DNA from 4 places in the Streptomyces sp. NPDC025651 genome. Region 2 is predicted to be linked to each of the others. Evidence: riboswitches for the same ligand, from Rfam matches in the RefSeq annotation. Region 2 holds a riboswitch; each other region holds the start of a gene.
The links. A riboswitch is a leader RNA that binds a small molecule or an ion and turns the genes downstream of it on or off. The one in region 2 is predicted to bind cobalamin.

Region 1 (4,178 bases), on a different contig from region 2:
CGGCCACCGGCGCGGTCCCGCCGAGCGTGTGGCGGTGGCGAGCGCCGCGGGGCACGGTGTCGTCGTGGTGCAGGGCACCGACCCCCTGGAGGAGACCGGCCCCGGATCCGAGAGCGACATGCTCGGGCGCGGCCTGCTCCCCGCGGGCGACCTGGACGCGCCGAAGGCCGGACTCCTGCTGCACGCCCTGCTCGCGGACGGCGCCGACCGTGCCCAAGTGGCCGACGCCTTCCGGGCGTTGACCGACCGCTAGCCGATCTGGTCCGGGGTGACCGTCAGCCAGCGCTTGTCGGCGGTCACCTTCTGGCCCAGCTCCCGCTGGCGCTGCGCGTTCTTCTTCTTCATCCCGTCGAGCTGCTTCATGTACGCGTCCTTGCGGTTGACCCAGACCCGTACGCCGCCGTGCTCCACGTCCGCGGAGTGGAACAGCATCGGGCCGTCGCTGACCGGGGTGTCACCGGCGGCGAGGAGCGGCTTCCTCCACTCGTCGATGTACGTGTTGATCGCCGCGGGCTTGCCCTCGTACCAGGTCAGCGGCGCCCACAGGTTCGGCGTCAGCTCGCGCTCGCCGAGCTTCTCGCGGTCCTTCTCGCCGAAGCGGCCCTCGGCGATCTCCTTGCGGGAGGTGGTCACTTCACCCGTCTTGCGGTCCTTGAGCTGCATGGAGACGCCGATGACGTTCTGCGGCTTCACGCCGTAGCCGTACTTCGGGTCGCCGAGGACCATGCGCACCAGGTCCTCGGCGGCCGCGCTGACCACGTACACCTCGATGCCGTGCGAGCGCAGCGTCTTGTAGAGCTGCTGCATGCCGCGCGAGAACTCCGGCGCCTTCACCTCGGTCTTCGTGAGCTTCCCGCCCTCGTAGTACTCGGCGGGGATCGGCTTCTTGTACGCCAGGAGCTCGTCGACGTACCCCTTGAGCTCGTTCAGCGTGAAGCCGGAGAAGATCTGCGCGGCCCACGGGTAGCAGACCTGGTCGTCCACCTCGCACAGCCGGTTGTAGTAGCTGTAGAGGCTCTCCTTGTGCCCGGCCTTGTCCTTGAAGGGGATGACCTTCAGGGACGGGTCCATCGTCTTGCGGGTCAGGACGCCCTTCATCTCCAGGAACGGCAGCAGCGACTCTTCGAGGTCGTTGCGGTATGTCGTGTTGTCCGCGTCGAACACGGCGTACGCGCCCTTGTGGTCGTTCTTCGCGATGACCTTGCCGAGCTGCTTCGCGACGGGCTTCGGCCAGTGCGACAGCTCACGGGCGGTGGCCGCCGAGGTGTCGGCGGCGCCGGCCTCGCTCGTCGGCCACAGCGTGCTGCCCGCGAGGACGGCGGCGGCCAGCGCGCCCGTGGTGCCGATGACGGCCAGCTTGCCCTTTGCCCGTACTGCCATGTCTCTACGTCCCTGCCGTTCCCTGAGAGCGATGCGCGGCCCCGTCCGGAGCGGCGCGCAATGCTATGGGGCGACGCCGGCATTTCCCATGATCGAAGTCACCGTGCGCAGGGGGCATGGGGCAGGGGAACACGGGTAGCCGAAGCGGACGCCGGGACGGTGCGGGGCGACCGTGTGCGAGAGCCCTGCGCGGGGCTCGCGTGCCGGACTCACGTGCCGGGTTCGCGTGCCGGGCCGCCAGGCCGAGGACGCCCTGTACGCGAAGCTGACCGCGGCGGGCGTGCGGATCGCGGGCGAGACGAGGACAAGCCGTACGGCAGCCGGGAGTTCGGCACCCTCGATCCGGCGGGAAACCGCTGGTCGTTCGGCACCTACCGGGGCGAGCCGAGGCCCGGGCCGACCCTCTGGACAGGCGTGATAACTTGCGCAAGCCAGTCAAACCCACACCTGGGCCAGGGAATCCGGTGAGAATCCGGAACTGACGCGCAGCGGTGAGGGGGACGGGCGGGGCCACGGCCACTGGGCGTCTTCGGACGCCTGGGAAGGCGCCCCGCCCGGCCGATCCCGAGTCCGAAGACCTGCTGGCGCCTCCGCTCGCACACCGGGCGGCGGAGGTCGTGACGCAGGCCAGGCTCCGCGTATGAGCCGTGAGACTCAAGGGATCACGTGTCCTCGAAGAACCGCCGTATACGTACGTTCGCCCTGCTCGGCGCCGGAGCGCTCGCACTCACCGCGTGCGGCGGCTCCGCGGAGAAGACGGCGGGCAAGGACGCGAAGGGCTATCCCGTGACGGTCGCCTCCTGCGGCAAGGAGGCCGAGGTCGAGGCGCCGCCGCGGCGGGCCGTCTCCCTGGACCAGGGATCCACCGAGATCCTGCTCTCGCTCGGCCTCGCCGACCGCATGGTGGGCACCGGCACGTGGACCGACCCGGTCCTGAAGAACCTGGCCGAGGACAACGCGAAGGTGGAGCGGCTCTCCGACCGCTACCCGGCACTGGAGAAGGTCCTCTCCAAGGAGCCCGACTTCGTCAGCGCGTCCTTCCTCTACACGGTCGGCAAGGGCGGCGTCGCCGACCGGATGAAATTCACCGAACTCGGCGTCCCCGTCTATGTCTCGCCCACCGACTGCGCGGGCAAGGACAACGACGGCGGCGGCGACGGCAAGCGCGTCAGGACGCTGACCATGGACACCGTCTACGGCGAGGTGCGGGACCTGGCGAAGGTCTTCGGGGTCGAGAAGCGCGGCGAGAGGCTGATCGATGAGCTGAAGGGCCGGACAGCGAAGGCCACGAAGGACATCGACGCCTCCGACGTGACGCTCCTGTACTGGTTCGCCAACTCCGACGCCCCGTACATGGCGGGCTGCTGCGGCGCCCCCGGGATCATCACCCGCGAGCTCGGCGCGAAGAACGTCTTCGACGACACGCGCGAGGAATGGCCGCAGATCAACTGGGAGACGGTCGCCGACCGCGACCCCGACGTCCTCGTCATCGGCGACCTCACGCGCAAGTCGCAGTCCGCGGAGAGCGCCGATGCGAAGATCAAGTTCCTGGAGACCAACCCGGCGACGAGGAACCTGACCGCCGTGAAGAAGAAGCGCTACGTCCTGCTGAGCGGCCAGGCCATGAACCCCACGATCCGCACGGTCGACGGCGTCGAACAAGTGGCGGCGGGTCTACGGAAGTTCGGACTGACGAAGTGACGCCCGGCATGCGGGGCGAGCCCTCGCGCCCGCCGACGTCCACGGCGGGCGACGCGGCCGCGCCGGCGCGCGGTGCCGCTGCGGCGGCTGACGCGGTCGCGGCCCGGGGCGTCGGCTCGGTGTCCGAGGCCGCCCCCGCACCCGCCGTCCCGCCGGTCGCGTCTGCCGTCCCGCCGGTTGTATCTGCTGTCCCGCCGGTCGCGTCTGCCGTCCCCTCGGCCGCACCCGCCCTCCCTCCGGCCGCACCCGCCCTCCCCTCGGTCCCCGGTGTCCTGCGGCAAGGGCTGCTGTGGCTCGGGGGCCTCGGGGTGCTCGTGGTGTCCGTGGCCGTTGCCGTCACCATCGGGCCCGCGGACATCTCCGTGCCCGACGTGTGGTCCGCCGTCGCCGCGCACCTGGGGTGGGGCGAGGCGCGGCTCACGCCGATCAGGGACGGCATCGTGTGGAACCTGCGGATGCCCCGCACCCTGCTCGCCGCGGTCTGCGGCGCCGGGCTCGCGGTCTGCGGGGCCGTCATGCAGTCCCTGCTCCGCAACCCCCTCGCCGACCCCTTCGTGCTCGGGGTGTCGTCCGGGGCGTCCACCGGAGCCGTCGCCGTCGTCGTCCTCGGCGTCGGCGGGGGAGCGCTGTCGGTCTCGGCCGGTGCCTTCGTGGGCGCGCTCTGCTCGTTCGCCCTGGTGCTGCTGCTCAGCCACACCCTGGGCGGCACGACGGACCGGGTCGTCCTGTCCGGCGTCGCGGCCATGCAGCTCTTCTCCGCGCTGACGTCGTTCGTCATCCTCGCGGCGGGCGACGCGGAGACCACGCGCGGCGTCATCTTCTGGCTGCTCGGCTCGCTCAGCGGGGTCGGCTGGACGGACGTGTGGCTGTGCGGGGCGGTGCTCGCCACGGCGCTGCTGATCTGCCTGTCCCACGCCCGCACGCTGGACGCCTTCGCGTTCGGCCAGGAGGCGGCGGCGACCCTGGGCGTCCGGGTGGCCCGCACCCGCCTCGTCCTGCTCTGCACGACCGCGCTGCTGACCGCGGCCCTGGTCAGCTCGGCGGGCGCCATCGGCTTCGTCGGCCTGGTCCTGCCGCACGCGGCCCGCGCGATCGTC
Region 2 (4,178 bases):
GCCGACGAAGCCGACCGGGATGCCGAGGACGGCGGCCGGACGCGGCGCGCCCTCCTCGATCATCTCCAGGAGGCGGAAGAGTGCGGTGGGCGCGTTGCCGATGGCGACGACGGAGCCTTCGAGGCGGTCGCGCCACAGTTCGAGGGCGGCGGCGCTGCGGGTGGTGCCCATGCGCTGCGCGAGGTCGGGCACGGACGGGTCGGCGAGCGTGCAGATCACGTCGTTGTCGGCGGGCAGCCGCTTGCGCGTGACGCCGCTCGCGACCATGTTCGCGTCGCACAGGATCGGCGCGCCGTCGCGCAGCGCCTTGCGGGCGTCGGCGATCACGCGCGGGCTGTAGGCGAGGTCGCGCACGAGGTCGACCATCCCGCAGGCGTGGATCATCCGCACCGCGACCTGGCTGACGTCGGCGGGCAGGCCGCCGAGGTCCGCCTCCGCGCGGATGGTGGCAAAGGACTCGCGGTAGATGGCCGCGCCGTCCTTCTCGTAGTCGAACACAGTGCTCTCGCTCATCTCGTGGCCGTTGTTGCCGTCGGTGCCGTCGGTGCCGTCGGTTTTGTGGTGGTACGTGCCGTGGTGACCTGCTCGGTCAGAGTGCCGCCGGTGACGGGCGCCCGGTCCTCGCCGGCCCTGCGCACCGTCACCTCGTAACTCCCGTCGCCGGTGGCGAGGACGTCGACCCAGTCGCCCCACGGGTGCCCGCAGCGCCGTTCGCAGCCGGACCAGTGGACGGGCAGGCCGCCGAGGCCGGGGACGGCGTCGGCACGGACGTCGGAGAGGGACTTGGCGCAGCCGGGGCGCCCCGTGCAGGCGCCGACGCCCAGCCAGGGCGAGTCGGCGTCGGTGATGTGCCCGGCGTCGGCGAGTACGGCGAGGCGCTCGCGGGCCGCGGCCTCGTCGGCGAAGCCGGGGACGACGAAGCCGCGCCACGGCGTGACGCGCAGTTCGTCGGCGGGCAGCGGCAGGAGCGCCCGCCACTGGGCGGCGGTGACGCGGCCGAGGGGGGCGTGGACGACGACGGCGTCGCCGACGACTCCGGGCACCTGCGGGGCGCTACGGCTGACGGACCACGGCTCGGCGCGCTCGGCGTCGATGCCCGCGCGCTCCAGTGCTCCGGCGAGGTCCACGCGCTGTTCGCGGGGCAGCTCCCACGCCCGCCAGGCGCCGTTGCCCGCGGCGGTCGCGGCGGCGAGGAAGGCGCCCGCGGCGGTGAGCGCGGCGCGGGGGGCGTCGGCCGCGGCGACCCGGAACGCCAGTCCCCCGATGCGGACGACCGCGGTGCCACCCGATTCTGCGATCAAGGTCACATCGCCGCCGAGCCCGACGACGTCCCCGCGCCCGTCGTCCAGGGCGAACAGGAAGCGCCCCGAGAGCTCCGCGGTCCACTCCTCGGAGCACAGGAGTCCGTCCAGCTCACGGGCCCACAACTGCACGTCGCCATGGCCGAGTCGGTCGATTCCCGCCAGCGGTGACGCCACCACGTTGCGGACGCGTTCGTGCCGTTCGGAGGGGAGCAGGCCCGCCCCCGAGAGCAGCGCGGAGAGGTCGCCGCCGCAGCTCTCGCCGAGGCCGCGCAGCTCGATGTTGCCGCGCGAGGTGATGCTGAGGCCGCCGTCCGCCAGACGCTCCGCGGCAGTGGCCAGGACCTCGGCCTGACGGGACGTCAGAAGACCGCCGGGCAGGCGGAGTCGGGCGAGGCGGCCGTCGTCGGCACGGTGCAGGCGCAGGGCTCCGGGGCAGGCGTCACCCCGGTCACGTATGGGAGGTTCGCCCTGTTTTGGGGATGTTGCTCGGGTGGGCGGCATGGCGGCGAGCATACCCACGCGGATCCGGCCGGTCGCCTCCCGAGACGGGCCGTCCTGGCAGGTGGCCGCACCGCCGACCGCGGGCAGGACTTACTATGCAGGCGGCGGACCGCCAGGTCCGTCGACGCCAGCGACGGCGTGGGTCCACCAGGACCCGAAGGAGGAAGCCCGGTGCGAATCCGGCGCGGTCCCGCCACTGTGAGCCCCACCGACGTGGGGTGAGCCAGGAACTCCTGCCGTCCATACGACCACCCGGGGCGCGGACACCCCGAGGAAGGCCTGCGCCCGCATGCTTCTGCTGCTGTCGACCTCCGACACCGACCTGCTCAGCGCCCGCGCGGCGGGAGGCCCGGTCGACTACCGGTTCGCCAACCCCTCCCGCCTGGCCCTCGACGAGCTGCCCGCGCTGCTCGACGGCGTCGACCTCGTCGTCGTACGCCTCCTGGGCGGCGTCCGCGCCTGGCAGGACGGCCTCGACCAGCTCACCGCGAGCGGCCTCCCGGTCGTCGTGCTCACCGGTGAACAGGCGCCCGACGCCCAGCTGATGGCCTCCTCGACCGTGCCCGTCGGCATCGCCGCCGAGGCGCACGCCTACCTCGCGCACGGCGGCCCCGCCAACCTGGAGCAGCTGGCCCGCTTCCTCTCCGACACCGTGCTGCTCACCGGCCACGGCTTCGAGCCGCCCGCGGCCGCCCCCTCCTGGGGCCCGCTGGAGCGTGCCGCCCGCGCCGACGGCACGGACGGCCCGACCGTGGCGGTGCTCTACTACCGCGCCCACCACATGAGCGGCAACACCGCGTTCGTGGACGCCCTGTGCGGCGCGATCGAGGACGCGGGCGCCCGGCCCCTGCCGCTGTACGTGGCCTCGCTGCGCGCCCCCGAGCCCGAGCTGATCGAGGAGCTGCGCGCCGCCGACGCCATCGTGACCACGGTCCTCGCGGCCGGCGGCACCAAGCCGGCCGAGGCCTCCGCGGGCGGTGACGACGAGTCGTGGGACGCGGGCGCGCTGACCGCCCTGGACGTGCCGATCCTGCAGGCGCTCTGCCTGACCGGGTCGCGCTCGGCCTGGGAGGAGAACGACGAGGGCGTCTCGCCGCTGGACGCCGCGAGCCAGATCGCCGTGCCGGAGTTCGACGGGCGCCTCATCACCGTCCCCTTCTCCTTCAAGGAGATCGACGAGGACGGCCTTCCCGCGTACGTCGCCGACGCCGAGCGCGCGGCCCGGGTCGCCGGAATCGCCGTGCGCCACGCACGCCTCAAGCACATCCCGGCCGCCGACAAGCGCCTCGCGCTCGTCCTGTCCGCCTACCCGACCAAGCACTCCCGCATCGGCAACGCGGTGGGCCTGGACACCCCCGCCTCCGCCGTGGCACTCCTGCGCAGGCTCATCGGCGAGGGCTACGACTTCGGGGCCACCGAGGAGATTCCCGGTCTCGTCTCCGGCGACGGCGACGAGCTGATCCGCGCGCTGATCGACGCGGGCGGCCACGACCAGGACTGGCTGACCGAGGAGCAGCTCGCCGCCAACCCGGTGCGCATCCCCGCCGCCGACTACAAGCGCTGGTACGCGACGCTCCCCGAGGAGCTGCGCGAGTCCGTCGAGCGGCACTGGGGCCCGCCGCCCGGCGAGATGTTCCTCGACAAGTCCCGGGTGGGCGACGGCGGCGACCCGGAGGGCGACATCGTGCTCGCCGCCCTGCGCCGCGGGAACCTCCTGATCCTCATCCAGCCGCCGCGCGGCTTCGGCGAGAACCCGATCGCGATCTACCACGACCCCGATCTGCCGCCCTCGCACCACTACTTGGCGGCCTACCGCTGGATCGCGGCGTCCGCGGCGGACGGCGGCTTCGGCGCCGACGCGATGATCCACCTCGGCAAGCACGGCAACCTGGAGTGGCTGCCGGGCAAGAACGCGGGCCTGTCGGCCGCCTGCGGCCCGGACGCCGCGCTCGGCGACCTCCCCCTCGTCTACCCCTTCCTGGTCAACGACCCGGGCGAGGGCACCCAGGCCAAGCGCCGCGTGCACGCCACGCTCATCGACCACCTGGTGCCGCCGATGGCGCGCGCCGACTCCTACGGAGACATCGCGCGCCTGGAGCAACTCCTCGACGAGTACGCCCAGATCAGCTCCATGGACCCGGCGAAGCTGCCGGCGATCCGCGCGCAGATCTGGACGCTCATCCAGGCCGCGAAGCTCGACCACGACCTGGGCCTCGAGGACCGCCCGGACGACGACGGCTTCGACGACTTCCTGCTGCACGTCGACGGCTGGCTCTGCGAGATCAAGGACGCCCAGATCCGCGACGGCCTGCACGTCCTCGGCCAGGCCCCCAAGGACACCGACCGCGTCAACCTCGTCCTCGCGATCCTGCG
Region 3 (4,178 bases), on a different contig from region 2:
AGTGGATGTCGTAGACGCCGGGTCCCGCCTCGCGCGGGTAGCCGTGTGCGGCCAGTTCACGGGCGACCTGCATGTGGGAGCGGGCCGCCTCCAGGCTGATCACGTCGGCGTCGAGGTCGTCGATGGCCTGGACGATGTCCCCGAACTCGGCGTAACACATGTGGGTGTGGATCTGTGTGTCCGGGCGTACGCCGCCGGTGCTGAGCCGGAAGGCCTCCGTGGCCCACGCCAGATAGGCCGGGCGATCGGCAGCCCGCAGCGGCAGCGTCTCGCGCAGGGCGGGCTCGTCGACCTGGATCACCGAACTCCCGGACGCCTCCAGGTCGTTCACCTCGTCGCGCAGGGCGAGGGCGACCTGGCGCGCGGTGTCGCCGAGCGGCTGGTCGTCGCGGACGAAGGACCAAGCGAGCATGGTGACGGGACCGGTGAGCATGCCCTTGACCGGGCGGCCCGTCAGGGACTGGGCGTACGTCGTCCAGCGCACCGTCATGGGCTCCGGGCGGGAGATGTCGCCCGCGAGGATCGGCGGGCGGACGTAGCGCGTGCCGTAGGACTGGACCCAGCCGTGCTGCGTGGCGAGGTAGCCGGTGAGCTGTTCGGCGAAGTACTGGACCATGTCGTTGCGTTCGGCCTCGCCGTGCACGAGGACGTCCAGACCGGCCTTCTCCTGGAAGGAGATCACCTCCTGGATCTCGGCCCTGATGCGCTCCTCGTAGCCGGCCGTGTCGATCCGGCCCGCGCGCAGGTCGGCGCGGGCGGTGCGCAGTTCGCCGGTCTGCGGGAAGGACCCGATGGTCGTGGTCGGCAGCAGGGGCAGGCCGAGGTGGGCCCGCTGGGCCGCGGCCCGTTCGGCGTACGGCTGGGAGCGGCGGGCGTCGCCTTCGGTGACGGCGGCGGCGCGGTCCCGCACGGCGGGGTCGCGGGTGATCGGCGAGCCGGCGCGCGAAGCCAGGTCGGCGCGGTTGGCGGCCAGTTCGGCGGCGATCGTGTCGGTGCCCTGGGCAAGGCCCTTGGCGAGGGTGACGATCTCGGTGGTCTTCTGGCGGGCGAAGGCGAGCCAGCGCAGGATCTGCGGCTCGATGTCCCGCTCCGCCGTGGCGTCGAGGGGCACGTGCAGCAGGGAGCAGGACGCCGACACGTCGACCCGGTCGGCGAGGCCGAGCAGGGTGCCGAGGGTGGACAGGGACTTCTCCAGGTCGTTGACCCAGATGTTGCGGCCGTTGACCACGCCGGCGACCAGCCGCTTGTCGGGGAGTCCGCCGACTTCGGCCAGGGCGTCCAGGTTGGCGGTGCCGGCCTCGGTGAAGTCGAGAGCGAGGCCTTCGACCGGAGCCTTGGCGAGGACGGGCAGCGCGTCGCCGAGCCGCCCGAAGTACGTCGCCACCAGCAGCTTCGACCGGTCGGTGAGGGCGCCGAGGTCGCGGTAGGCGCGCGCGGCGGCGTTCAGTTCGGCCGGGGTGCGGTCCTGGACGAGGGCGGGCTCGTCCAGCTGGACCCACTCCGCGCCCGCCGCGCGCAGGTCGGCGAGGACCTCGGCGTACACCGGCAGGATCCGGTCCAGGAGGGTGAGCGGGTCGAAGTCGGCGGCGACGCCCGGGGCGGGTTTGGCGAGCAGGAGGTAGGTGACCGGGCCGACCAGGACGGGCCGTGCGGCCAGGCCGAGGGCGAGGGCCTCCCTGAGCTCGGCGACCTGCTTGGTGGAGTCGGCCGTGAACACCGTGTCCGGGCCCAACTCGGGGACGAGGTAGTGGTAGTTGGTGTCGAACCACTTGGTCATTTCCAGCGGCGCCACGTCCTGGGTGCCGCGGGCCATGGCGAAGTAGCCGTCCAGGGCGTCGGTGTCGACGGCGGCGCGGTGGCGCGCGGGGACGGCGCCCACCATGACGGTGGTGTCCAGGACGTGGTCGTAGTACGAGAAGTCCCCGGTGGGCACTTCGTGGATGCCGGCCTCGGCCAGCTGCCGCCAGTTGGCGCCGCGGAGTTCGGCGGCGGTCGTCCGGAGGGCGTCGGCGGTGACGCGGCCCTTCCAGTAGCCCTCGACGGCCTTCTTCAGTTCGCGGTTCTGGCCCTGGCGGGGGTAGCCGTACACGGTGGCCCGTGCTGCCGCGGCTGCGGTCTTGCCGGTCACGGAGATCTCCTTCGCGAGATGAATCCCTGAGATCCCGGCGACGGGACGAGAGCGCGAAGGGGTGACGAACCGGGCGGGTACGGCCTCGCGCGGCAAGGCGCGGTCGTCCGCCTGATATGTACGCCGACCCGCCCACGAGGTCACCGGGATGTCCGCGCACGGGTGGTCCGTGCACGGGCAGTTGGCAGGTCTTCGGACTCGCGGGCACGTCTCGTCGTACGAGACACCTAGTGGCCGTCGCTTCCCAGGTCCTGTCTGTCGGACCCAGTGCGTATGACGGCGGTCGTTCCCGCTCACCGCTGCGGGGCAGTCCCGGATTCCCACCGGGTTCCCTCTTGCGACGCCTCCCGCCTGGCTGACGGGGCGAACCAGCTGCGTGGATCAGCCTATCGGACATCGCCGCACGTGACGACGTCAGCTTGTGGCGTACGCGACGTCAGTCCTCGCCGTACGCATGGAATCCGCGTCCCGACTTCCGGCCCAACAGCCCTGCCTCCACCATCCGTTGCAGCAGTGGCGGCGGGGCGTACAGCGGTTCGCGGAACTCGTCGTACAGCGATTCGGCGATCGAGACGACGGTGTCCAGGCCGATCAGGTCCGCGAGCTTCAGCGGGCCCAGCGGGTGGGCGCAGCCCAGTTCCATGCCGGTGTCGATGTCCTCGGCGGTGGCGAAGCCGGACTCCGCCATGCGGATCGCCGACAGGAGGTACGGGATCAGCAGGGCGTTGACGACGAAGCCCGAGCGGTCGCGGGAGCGGATGACGCTCTTGCCCAGCGTCGCCGCGGCGAACTCCTCGGCGCGGCGGGCCGTTGCGGGCGCGGTGTGCAGGGAGGTGACGAGCTCCACCAGCGGCAGCACCGGCACGGGGTTGAAGAAGTGCAGGCCCACGACCCGGTCCGCGCGGGTGGTCGCCATGCCGAGCCGCATCACGGGGAGCGAGGAGGTGTTGGTCGCGAGGATCGCCTCCGGGTCCTCGACGATCTTGTCGAGGGCGGCGAAGACCTCGGTCTTGGCGTCCTGGTTCTCCACGACGGCCTCGACGACCAGCTGGCGGTCGGCCAGGTCCTCCAGACTGCCGGTGAACGTCATGCGGGCGAGCGCGCCGCGCGCCGCGTCCCCGGCCAGCTTGCCGCGCCGCACGGCGCGCTCCAGGGAGGCCTCGACCCGGTCGCGTGCCGCGAGGGCGGCCACGGCGTCCGCCTCGCACACCACGGTGTCCAGGCCCGCTCGCGCGCACACCTCGGCTATGCCCGCGCCCATCTGCCCGCCGCCGACCACGCCGACGCGTCGAATGCTCTCGCTCATGCCGGTGCCTCCGCCTGCCGCACGAGGTGCCGGGAGTAGGCATCGGGGGTGAAGAACAGCGGCAACTCGCCGCTGAGGGCGGTGTGTTCGAAGAGCGCGCGGATGTCGTCGAGGGGCGCCCACGGGTAGGCGGCGCCCAGGGCGGCGAGCTCGTCGTCGAGCAGACGCCGTACCGTTTCGCGGTCGATGACGCGGTGCCGCAGCCACTGCCAGACCTGCACGCGGGCGATCTCCGCGGTGGCCGCGTCCTCCATCAGCCCGTCCAGGGCGACGGCGCCCTGCCCGCGCAGCCAGGCGGCGAAGTAACCGAGCGCAACGGCGATGTTGGCGCGCACGCCCTCGGGGGTCGGCGGCCCGCTGACGCGCCGCACCGACAGCAGGTCCTGGGCCGTGACCTCCACGTCGTCCCTGCCCCGGTCGAGTTGGTGGGCTCTCGTGCCGAGGACGGCGTCGAAGACCTCCCGGCACACGGGCACCAGGCCGGGGTGGGCGACCCAGGAGCCGTCGAAGCCGTCCTCGGCCTCGCGCTCCTTGTCGAGCCGCACCTTCGCGAACACGGCCTCGTTGACGGCCGGGTCCCTGCCCGGCACGTGGGCGGCCATGCCGCCGATGGCATGGGCGCCGCGCCGGTGGCAGGTGCGCACGAGCAGTTCGGTGTAGGCGCGCATGAAGGGCGCGGCCATGGTGACCTTGGCGCGGTCCGGCAGCAGGAAGTCGGTGCGGTGGCCGAACGTCTTGATCATG
Region 4 (4,178 bases), on a different contig from region 2:
CGCGAAGGGCACGCGGCTCGCTCATGGCAGGAACCTTTCGAGTACGAGGGTGAGGGCCGCGAGGCCCACGAGCAGCGCCGCGCTAGCCGCGACGAAGGCCCGCGAGATCCGGGCCTCGGGCACGAGGACCCGCAGGGTGCCGTCGTAGCCGCGTCCGGCGAGCCCGGCCTGCAGCCGGCTCGCCCGGTCGAAGGCCCGCACGAACGCGGTGGCGCCGAGGCCCGCGAGCGAGCGCCAGGTGGCGGCCCGCGTGGTGTGGCCGAGCCGGGCCGCCTGCGCCTGCCGGATGCGACTCATGGAGTCCAGGAGCAGGAAGCTCATCCGGTACGTCACCAGCGCCACGTCCACGACCGGTGCGGGCACGCCGGCCTTCACCAGGCGGGGCAGCAGGTCCGACATCGGTGTGGTGAAGGCGAAGAGGAGCACGCCGAGCGAGGCCGCCGAGGTCCGCAGGAGCAGACCGCCCGCGCGCGCGGGGCCGTCGTCGGCGAGCGCCACGAAGCCGTCGGGGCCGCCGAGTTGGACGAGGAGGGTCAGGGCGCCGGTGACGCAGAAGCCGAGCGGCACCCGGTAGGCGCGCCACAGTTTGCGGGGCGGCACGCCCGCGGGCCCGAGCAGCACGGCGAGTGCGGCGACCACCACCAGGGCGGCTCCCGGCCAGGGCGGCAGGGAGATCGCGAGGACGGTGAGCCCGAGCCCGAGTACGGCCTTGTCGACGGGGTGACGGCGGCGCCAGTGACTGCTGTGCGCCGCCGCGTCGATGGGCAGCACGCCCGATCAGACCTGTTCGTGGTCGGACCGGGCGTCCACCGCGTCGCCCTGCCGTTCGGCGGTGTCCTCCTTCGGCGCGTCCTGCGACCTCAGCGCACGCTCCTCCCCCTGGCGTCGCCCTCGGCGCAGCCCGAAGTAGTACGCGAGGACGCCGGCGCCGATGGCCGCCTGGAGGGCGAACAGCGCGGATTCGACTTCACCGGACGGCGGTTCGTACAGCGGCGAGAACCACGGTTCGTAGTCCGGCTCGATCTCGGTGATCGCCGTCTCGGCCTGCGCGTCGGCACCGGTGAACGGCTCCTCCTTGTGGTCGCCGAGGCCGAACACCAGCGGGAACACCGCGAGCGCGGCGACGACGGCGAGGAGCAGGATGTTGATCTTCGTGTTGCGGTTCATCAGGCGCTGGCCTCCGTCTTCGTCTCCTGCTTCTCCGCGGCCGGCCGCTTGCCCTGCAGCAGCACGCCGAGCCGCGTCAGCTCGCCCTTGCTGGACTGCACGAGCAGCCGCATCACCAGGACGGTGAGGAGTCCCTCGCTGACGGCGAGGGGGATCTGCGTGACGGCGAAGATGCCTCCGAACTTGCCCAGGGCGCCGATGAATCCGCTGCTGGGGTCGGGGAAGGCCAGGGCCAGCTGGACGCTGGTGACGCAGTACGTCGACAGGTCGGCGACGAACGCGCCGAAGAACACGGCGACCATCAGCGGCACGTCGTACCGCTTGAGGAGCCGGTAGACGGCGTATCCGGCCCAGGGCCCGATGATCGCCATGGAGAACACGTTGGCGCCCAGCGTGGTGAGCCCACCGTGGGCGAGCAGCAGGGCCTGGAAGAGCAGGGTGATGGTGCCGAGCACCGTCATGATCGGTGGCCGGAACAGGATGGCTCCGAGCCCGGTTCCCGTGGGGTGCGAGCAACTGCCCGTCACGGACGGGATCTTCAGGGCGGACAGGACAAAGGTGAAGGCACCGGACGCGCCCAGGAGCAGGGTGCTCTCCGGGTGTTCCTTGACTTCACGCGTCAGGGAGCGGACTCCGTGGACGACGAACGGCGCGGACGCTACGCCCCAGGCGATCGCGTGCGCCGGCGGGAGGAAACCCTCGGCTATGTGCATGGCTCAGCAGACCCTCTCCAGCACCTCGTGGATGGACAACGCGCCTTGGCCGGTCTCCTGGCTGACGGGTCGTACCGACCGGACTCCGCCTTCCCGGGTGCGTGCGCACCCAGTGGCTGCCGCGAGGGCTGGAGCCGGACTTCCCGATCACAGTGGCGAGGGCCGCACCGGCATCACACCGGATTTCCCGTTCACCAAGGCGTGGTGACACTAGTGCGCAACTGATCTGCCTGACAACTTGCACGGCGGTCGCAGCGGTGGCACGCCCGAGCGCACACCACCACCGCGTACGCCCCTGCTCAGAGGCCATGCGTAGGAGCTGCGGCCCCGAACGTCCAGGGCCCCCCACCCTCGGGGTGGGGGCCCTGCTCGCTCAGTGGACTGGCGTCCAGTACGGGAGGGCGTCGTCCAGCGACGGATCGTCCGGGTCGTCCCAGACGAGACAGCCCCAGACGGTGCCGGGGACGTCGCGGCCCATCAGGTCGGCGGGTCCCACGGTCAAGGTGCGGTGAACCCTCTCCAGATAGGCGGCGATCGACGGATGGGCCGGGTTCTCCGTCGCGGGGCCGTCCATCGTCGTCCAGCCGCCGACACCGGCCGCGGACGCGTACTGGCCGTACTCGGGCCCGGCCTCGTCGCACGTGAGCCACGGCACGACCCGGGCGCCGTCCCAGTAGTCGCGCGGCTCCCCGTATCCGGGAAGCCGCGGGCGCACCGCGTCGGCGGGGGCCAAGAGGATCCCGTCCGGGAGGAAGGCCCCGGATCCGACCTCCCCCTCGTCCTCGTTCTCCTCGATGTACTGGTGCTCCACACCACCGCACAGCCGCCACAGGGCGACCAGTTCCACGGGCAGCCCGTACCCGAGGCAGTGCCTCGACGCATCCTCGGCGGCGCGGATCTCCTCCTCCGGGGCGGGCGGCAGCAGAGAGGCGTACGAGGTGGGTGCGTGCACCCTCAGCCAGCCGGTCAGCTGCTGCCAGGCGGCGGTGACCGCGGCGGTGACCCGCTCGGCCTCGCCCACGTCATCCGTTCGATCAGACATCCGCCCACAGTATTCGCAAGGATCAGAAGAACTCGTCGAGCAGCTGGTAGAAGTCCAGCTTCTCCTTGTCGACCGCCGCGTGCTCGCCGTATCGCGCGAGGAACCGCTCCGCGTACGCGGCGCCGAACCACGGATCCTCCTCGGTGGCCAACTCCCGCAGGACGACGGCGAGATCGATGTGGCGGTCCGCCCTGCCGAGGCGGACGACGTCGACGACTCCGGTGACGCGGCAGGTGTCCGGGTCGAGCAGGACGTTCTCCGGAGTGAAGTCGCCGTGGGTGACCACCAGGTCCTCCGTCGCCGGGCGGGTGCGGCGCAGTTCGTCGAGGAGGCGCCGCCCGGTCCATCCGGCGCGCTCCTCGTCGAGGTCGTCCAGGTCCACGAGGCCCTCGGCCGTGTTGCGCGCGGCCTGCTCCATCGTGACCGCGAGCGAACGGTCGAACGGGCAGTCCTCCAGGGGCAGTCGGTGCAGGGCGGCGGCGAGCCCGGCGAGTGAATCGGCCACCGCGGACCGCTGCTCCTCGGGCCACTCGTCGGACGCCGGCCTGCCGGGCACCGCCTCGGTCACCAGCCACGCCGCTCGCTCGTCGGCGCCGCGCTCGACGATGCGCGGCACGGGGATGCCCCGCCCGGCCAGCCAGGCCAGGCGGTCGGCCTCGCCCGACAGGTCCAGGGGTGAGCCGTCGTACGTGACGGGGGCGGCCTTCACGTACAGGTCGGGGGCACCCGCTCCGGTGAGGTGGTGCACCTCGGCGCCCGACGCGCCGTCCGACGCGCGGGTCCATCGGTACGCGGCATACCTCCGCCGCAGATCGCTGCTCATGATCGGCATGATGGCAGGCGGTCCGCCGCGTCCCCCAGTCAATATTCCCGGCTCTCCCCTCGCTCCAGGGGCTTGGGCGTCCGGTCGGGACTTGGGTGCCCCGGTCGAGGAGCGACGCCGGACCTGCCTCCTGGCGCGAGGGTCAACTGCCCGGCGGCGGAGGCGGCTTCGGTGCCCCGCGCGGCGGTGCGATCTTCGCGTACGTCACCGGGGAACCGGCGGCGGCCTGGGCGGGACCCGGCGTCAGGACCTCGTCCGGAGGCAGCAGGGCGTCGCGGTGGGCGCCGGGGTCCCAGCCGGTCTCCACGACCCGTTTCTGGACGACGATCGCGCCGAACAGGATCGCCGCCCCGATCAGCAGCATCAGGACGATCCCGCCGGCCTCGCCCGCCTTGGCCGCGTAGCCGATGAGCGTGCCGAACCAGCCGAAGTC

Region 1: linked by a shared signal. The riboswitch ahead of ACZ4D5_RS05405 (ABC transporter substrate-binding protein) and the one ahead of cobN (cobaltochelatase subunit CobN) in region 2 are both predicted to bind cobalamin.
Region 3: linked by a shared signal. The riboswitch ahead of metE (5-methyltetrahydropteroyltriglutamate--homocysteine S-methyltransferase) and the one ahead of cobN (cobaltochelatase subunit CobN) in region 2 are both predicted to bind cobalamin.
Region 4: linked by a shared signal. The riboswitch ahead of ACZ4D5_RS12970 (energy-coupling factor ABC transporter permease) and the one ahead of cobN (cobaltochelatase subunit CobN) in region 2 are both predicted to bind cobalamin.

Annotation. Positions count from the first base shown of each region.
Region 1 is NZ_JBVHLZ010000001.1:1,145,524-1,149,701, forward strand. Features, by position in the region: gene ACZ4D5_RS05395 (hypothetical protein) at 35-253, shown strand; gene ACZ4D5_RS05400 (HAD family hydrolase) at 250-1,380, opposite strand; cobalamin riboswitch at 1,796-1,980, shown strand; gene ACZ4D5_RS05405 (ABC transporter substrate-binding protein) at 2,047-3,081, shown strand; gene ACZ4D5_RS05410 (FecCD family ABC transporter permease) at 3,090-4,178, shown strand, end outside.
Region 2 is NZ_JBVHLZ010000017.1:118,274-122,451, reverse strand. Features, by position in the region: gene ACZ4D5_RS39790 (precorrin-8X methylmutase) at 1-513, opposite strand, end outside; gene ACZ4D5_RS39785 (cobalamin biosynthesis protein CobG) at 510-1,805, opposite strand; cobalamin riboswitch at 1,926-2,057, shown strand; gene cobN (cobaltochelatase subunit CobN) at 2,095-4,178, shown strand, end outside.
Region 3 is NZ_JBVHLZ010000003.1:135,857-140,034, forward strand. Features, by position in the region: gene metE (5-methyltetrahydropteroyltriglutamate--homocysteine S-methyltransferase) at 1-2,128, opposite strand, end outside; cobalamin riboswitch at 2,295-2,516, opposite strand; gene ACZ4D5_RS12865 (3-hydroxybutyryl-CoA dehydrogenase) at 2,565-3,434, opposite strand; gene aceB (malate synthase A) at 3,431-4,178, opposite strand, start outside.
Region 4 is NZ_JBVHLZ010000003.1:161,914-166,091, forward strand. Features, by position in the region: gene ACZ4D5_RS12955 (energy-coupling factor ABC transporter ATP-binding protein) at 1-25, opposite strand, end outside; gene cbiQ (cobalt ECF transporter T component CbiQ) at 22-771, opposite strand; gene ACZ4D5_RS12965 (energy-coupling factor ABC transporter substrate-binding protein) at 778-1,167, opposite strand; gene ACZ4D5_RS12970 (energy-coupling factor ABC transporter permease) at 1,167-1,880, opposite strand; cobalamin riboswitch at 1,911-2,094, opposite strand; gene ACZ4D5_RS12975 (SMI1/KNR4 family protein) at 2,254-2,922, opposite strand; gene ACZ4D5_RS12980 (APH(3') family aminoglycoside O-phosphotransferase) at 2,945-3,748, opposite strand; gene ACZ4D5_RS12985 (PTS ascorbate transporter subunit IIC) at 3,888-4,178, opposite strand, start outside.